DNA from 2 places in the Rouxiella sp. T17 genome. Region 2 is predicted to be linked to the other one. Evidence: predicted binding sites of a transcription regulator. Region 2 holds the regulator's gene; the other holds the start of a gene.
The links. The regulator Fur, encoded in region 2, represses iron uptake genes when iron is present. The targets are predictions, from matches to a motif close to ATAATAATGAGAACNACTATCAA.
Positions count from the first base shown of each region.

Region 1: SC206_RS03360 (TonB-dependent siderophore receptor) is a predicted target of Fur. The motif match lies at 1,496-1,518, and genes of this name have one in related genera.

Region 1 is NZ_JAWUEA010000011.1:24,182-27,324, forward strand. Features, by position in the region: gene SC206_RS03350 (aminotransferase class I/II-fold pyridoxal phosphate-dependent enzyme) at 1-1,030, shown strand, start outside; tRNA gene SC206_RS03355 (tRNA-Asn) at 1,243-1,318, shown strand; gene SC206_RS03360 (TonB-dependent siderophore receptor) at 1,568-3,143, shown strand, end outside.
Region 2 is NZ_JAWUEA010000035.1:316,287-319,429, reverse strand. Features, by position in the region: gene fldA (flavodoxin FldA) at 205-732, shown strand; gene fur (ferric iron uptake transcriptional regulator) at 1,012-1,458, shown strand; gene glnS (glutamine--tRNA ligase) at 1,644-3,143, opposite strand, start outside.

The sequences.
Region 1 (3,143 bases), on a different contig from region 2:
ACAAGGTGACACAAAATACACGGCGGTAGCAGGCACGGCTCAGCTGAAAACGGCGATCATCAACAAGTTTGCGCGTGAAAATCAGTTAACTTATCAGGCCAACGAAGTCATTGCCGGTAGTGGTGCCAAGCAGCTGATATTCAATGCCTTCATGGCAACAGTTTCAGCGGGTGACGAGGTGATAATTCCTGCACCGTATTGGGTTTCCTATCCTGATATGGTATCGCTTGCCGACGGCGAATTCCGCCTCGTTCCTTGCCTCGAACAAAATGGCTGGAAACTGCAGGCTGCCGATCTTGCTGCGGCAATTACCCCCAAAACACGCTGGCTGATTCTCAATTCGCCTAACAATCCGACGGGTGCAATTTACAGCGCCGACGAACTGCGCGCCCTGGCCGAGGTATTGCTGCAACGCCCTCACGTGCTCATCATGGCCGACGATATTTATGAACACATCAGCCATCCACCGGCACTGTTTGCTACGCTCGCGGAGGTTGAACCGCGCCTTAAGGATCGCATTTTGACCGTCAACGGCGTCTCAAAGGGTTATTCGATGACCGGCTGGCGAATTGGTTACGCCGGAGGCCCTGCCTGGCTTATTTCCGCCATGCAAATTTTACAGTCGCAAAGTACCTCGAACCCGAGCTCGATTTCTCAGGCAGCGGCCGTCGCAGCGCTGGAACAGGACAGCAGTTTCCTTGCGCAGTGGCGGGGCATTCTGGCGACGCGCCGTCAAAAGATTATGCAATGCATTGAAAGTATCGACGGACTGCATGCCGATCTGCCGCCGGGCGCGTTTTATGTTTTTGCCAACTGCACGGGCATGATCGGCAAGAGAACGCCAAAGGGGCAAACCATTAACAACGACGTCGATTTCGTTGAGTATCTGCTTGATTCCGCTCATGTTGCGACGCTACAAGGCTCGGCATTCGGCGCTTCGCCCTATCTGCGTATCGCTTATGCTATCGATGATGCGCGTCTCGACGAAGCCTGCGCTCGAATAATCCGCGCTTGTGCTGCGTTAGCGTAAAATATTGTAGATTCAAGAACGATTAACTCTGGCGATTGATGAGCGTACACAATGCTGAATTGGACAATTAATGGACTACTGCGGATGAAAAAGCCGATGATTCGGCAAAAATCTCAACAACTTGTGCAAACTATCAGCAGTCGAACACAATATTGCAGTTGTCCTTTGACATGCACCGCAGCAATCGCTATTATTCGCCCCGTTCAAACGATTCCTCTGTAGTTCAGTCGGTAGAACGGCGGACTGTTAATCCGTATGTCACTGGTTCGAGTCCAGTCAGAGGAGCCAAATTTAGAGAAGCCCGCATCAGGAAACTGACGCGGGCTTTTTGTTTTCTATCGCACGCCTCGCTACGTTAGCTTGAAACAGCTGCCGATTCCCTTCTCGGTTATCCCCTACGCAAAAACTCTCAAAATAAACCCCTTACTTTTCAATGTCTTTATGTAAGAAAACTCCTAATTGTAATCAATAATCATTCTCATTATAATTCTGCTTCTTATTTACATCGTTTTTAACACAGGGCAGGTGTTGGCTATTATGGGGAAAGTTACCTTTAAATATTCGCTTTTGAGTTCGCTCATTGCGGGAATTCTGGTCGTACCTTTGGCGCAGGCAGATGAAATTAGCGCCGGAACAACTCAGGTACAGCCGCAAACGAATGTGAACGATCAGCAGAAACAGGGGAATGTTTCCACGACAGGTGAATCAAAGAAAAAATCGGTGGTTGCCGACGATAAGAGCAGTCATGAAGATACGATGGTGGTTACCGCCCGAGAGCAGACGCTGCAAGCGCCGGGGGTGTCAATCATCGACAGCGAAGCTATCAAAAAGCACCCTATCCAGCGCGACGTTTCAGAAATTATTCGTACCATGCCGGGCGTGAATCTCACCGGTAACTCCAGCAGTGGTCAGCGTGGTAACAATCGCCAGATAGATATTCGCGGCATGGGGCCGGAGAATACGTTGATTCTGGTGGACGGCATGCCGGTGAGCAGTAAAAACTCTGTGCGCTATGGCTGGCGAGGTGATCGCGATACCCGTGGTGACAGCAACTGGGTGCCGCCCGAAATGATTGACCGCATCGAAGTTATCCGTGGTCCGGCGGCAGCGCTGTATGGCAACGGTGCCATGGGCGGCGTAGTAAATATCATCACTAAACAGGCGGAACCTGCGTGGCACGGTAATTTCAATACCTATTACAACGTGCCGGAACATAAAGAGGAAGGCGCGACAAAACGCTATAACGCCAGCCTGAGCGGTGCGCTGGCGGACAATCTGACCATGCGCCTCTACGGCAACTGGAGCAAGACGCAGGCAGATGGTCAAAACATCAACGCTGGCCACGCGGCGGAACGTACCGGTAAATATGCCGGCCAAATTCCGGCGGGTCGCGAAGGGGTAATTAACAAAAATATCAATGGGGTATTGCGCTGGGACTTCGCGCGCATGCAGGCGCTGGAGCTTTCTGCCGGGTTCAGCCGTCAGGGGAATTTGTACGCCGGGGACACGCAGAACACCAACAGCAGCACGCTGGTGAAAGCCAACTACGGTAAAGAAACCAATATTATCTATCGCCAGTCGCTGTCGCTGAAATATACCGGCGCGTGGGACAACGGCATCACCACCAGTAACTATATCCAGTTTGAAAAAACGCGGAATACGCGTCTGAATGAGGGGCTGTCAGGCGGGCTGGAAGGGCTGTTCAGCACCACTGATCCGGGCTTCTCGACCATCACGCTGAACGATACCAACCTGCATTCCGAAGTCAATATCCCGTTCGAACTTGGGGTTCCTCAGACCGTCACCTTCGGCGCGGAAATGAACCATCAAACGATGGCGGACCCGACCTCCAATACTGTGACCACGACCTCGACGGTAGAAGGCGTCTCCAGCACGGATCGCAGCGACTACAGTTCGGCGGATATCTACGGTATTTATACCGAGGATAATATCGACCTGACCGACTCGACACGTCTGACGCCAGGAATTCGTTTTAACCACCAGACTTACACCGGCGGCAACGTTAGCCCTTCATTGAATCTGTCGCAGGATCTGGGCGATAATTTCACGCTGAAAATGGGCATCGCGCGGGCATGGAAAGCGCCAAACCTAT
Region 2 (3,143 bases):
AAATCTCGACATTGCCTTTTGACTGCTCTCCTAATTAAAAAACGCGTAACGGAACACACAAAGGCGATAACGCTTTAGCGCGTTGCCCTATAAACTATTGGGCTATGATTTTTAGGTAATAAATTCCAGGCGTCGTTGATTCACGCTGCAAACGAACACATTGACTCACCGAGTCCATTAAAGAACAAGAGGTTAGATAAGCTTATGGCAGTTGTAGGTATCTTCTTTGGTTCCGACACCGGAAACACCGAAAACATCGCAAAAATGATCCAGAAGCAGTTGGGTAAAGATGTGGCTGACATTCAGGACATCGCCAAAAGCAGTAAAGAAGATCTGGAAAAATACGATATTTTGCTGCTCGGCATCCCAACTTGGTACTACGGTGAAGCACAGTGTGACTGGGACGACTTTTTCCCGACGCTGGAAGAGATAGATTTCGAAGGTAAGCTGGTAGCCGTATTCGGCTGTGGCGATCAGGAAGACTACGCGGAATACTTCTGTGACGCGATGGGCACCGTGCGTGACATCATCGAACCTCGCGGCGCGGTGATCGTCGGTCACTGGTCAACCGAAGGTTACGGCTACGAAGCGTCGAAAGGCATGGCGGATGAGACCCATTTCATCGGTTTGGCTATCGACGAAGACCGTCAACCCGAGCTGACCAACGAACGCGTTGACGCCTGGGTTAAGCAAATTTCCGAAGAATTAAGCCTTGCCGAGATTATCGGTTAATCCCACACAAAGGCTAAGGCCCTGAAACGTTGAGGTTATTCGTTAAAGGGCCAAACTATCACTGAAATTAACAATTTAAGAGCTTCAAAATTGTAAATTTCAGCCCGATCAAGGTACACTAACTGTATCTGTTTTATCGTTCTGCCCGCATTGGGTTTAAAACCTTTGGTCTTGCTTTATACCTTCGGGTCTGCTTAAAACCTTTGGATCAGAATGATGGTTATTAACAGCCCACCGTTTTCATTAACGTGATTAGCATAGTGACAGGACTAAATCCGCATGACTGACAACAACACCGCACTGAAGAAAGCCGGCTTAAAAGTCACGCTTCCGCGTCTTAAAATCCTGGAAGTGTTGCAAGCCCCGGCAGGTCACCACGTCAGCGCGGAAGATTTGTACAAAGAACTTATCGACATGGGCGAAGAGATTGGTCTGGCCACGGTTTACCGCGTGCTTAACCAGTTTGACGATGCCGGCATTGTTACCCGCCACAACTTTGAAGGCGGCAAGTCAGTATTTGAACTGACCCAACAGCATCACCATGACCACCTTATCTGCCTCGATTGCGGTCGTGTTATTGAATTCCGCGACGAATATATCGAAGCACGTCAGCGTGAGATTGCCAAACGCCACGGCATTAAATTAACCAACCACAGCCTTTATCTTTACGGTCACTGCGAAGACGGCAACTGTCTGGAAGATGATTCTGTGCACGGCAAAGGCTAATAGCCGGCGCCAGAGCGGTTATGAAGAATAACGGCTTATGAATACAAAATGACCGCTGAAAAGCGGTTTTTTTTTGCCTGCGATCTGTCCTCTCCTTCATAACGGCAAACTTTTGCTTCGCGATAGCCAAAAAAAATGCAGCCCGCAAAGGCTGCATTTTTCATTGGGTAAATCACCAACAGGCATTACACCGCGGGCTTGCTTTCCCAGTTATCACGCAGGCCAACGGTGCGGTTAAACACCAAATGCTCGGCGCTGGAGTAAGTGCTGTCGGCGCAGAAATAACCTTCGCGCTCGAACTGCAGGCTCACACCAATTTCGGCTGAAGCCAGGCTTGGTTCAACGAAGCCTTGGGCAATTACCAGCGACTCTGGGTTGATGGTGGTTAGGAAGTCTTCGGCCTGCGCCGGATTTGCCACGCTGAACAGACGATCGTACAGGCGGAATTCGGCTGGCTTGCCTTCTGTCGCAGAAACCCAGTGGATCACGCCTTTTACCTTGCGGCCATCGGCAGGATCTTTGCTTAGCGTATCAACGTCATAGCTACAGAAGATGGTAGTAACATTGCCTTCTGCGTCTTTTTCGATGCGCTCAGCCTTGATTACGTACGCGTTACGCAGGCGAACTTCTTTGCCCAGCACCAAACGCTTGTACTGCTTGTTGGCTTCTTCGCGGAAATCGGCCTGATCAATAAAGATTTCGGCGGTAAACGGCACGTCGCGCGTCCCCATTTCCGGCTTGCTCGGATGGTTCGGCATCGACACCCACTGCACGGCGTCGCCAGCAAAGTTTTCGATAACGACTTTTACCGGGTTAATCACGGCCATCGCGCGCGGAGCGTTCTCGTTGAGATCGTCACGGATACAAGATTCCAGCGCCGCCATTTCAACGTTGTTATCCTGCTTGGTCACGCCGATACGACGGCAGAACTCGCGGATGGAACCGGCGGTGTAACCACGACGACGCAGGCCTGAAACCGTTGGCATGCGCGGGTCATCCCAGCCTTCAACGATATTCTCGGTCACCAGCAGGTTCAGCTTGCGCTTGGACATGATGGCGTATTCGAGATTCAGACGAGAGAATTCGTACTGACGCGGATGACAAGGAATGGTGATGTTATCCAATACCCAGTCATACAGACGGCGGTTGTCCTGGAACTCCAGCGTACACAGCGAGTGGGTGATCCCTTCCAGCGCATCGGAAATGCAGTGGGTGAAATCGTACATCGGATAGATGCACCACTTGGTGCCGGTCTGGTGGTGATCGGCGAACTTGATGCGATACAGCACCGGGTCACGCATCACGAAGAACGGCGATGCCATGTCGATTTTGGCGCGCAGGCAAGCGGTGCCTTCGGCAAATTCGCCGTTACGCATTTTCTCGAACAGCGCGAGGTTCTCTTCAACCGTACGGTCGCGGAACGGGCTGTTTTTACCCGGCGCGGTCAGGTTGCCACGGTATTCGCGGATTTGATCCGGCGACAGTTCGTCGACATAGGCCAGGCCTTTCTGGATCAGTTCAACCGCGTAGTGATGCAGCTGGTCGAAGTAATCGGAAGAGTAATGAACCTTTCCGCTCCATTCGAAGCCGAGCCACTGCACGTCTTTCTTGATCGACTCGACAAACTCGATGTCTTCTTTAACCGGGTTGGTGTCGTCAAAGCGCAGGTTGCATTGGCCCTGATA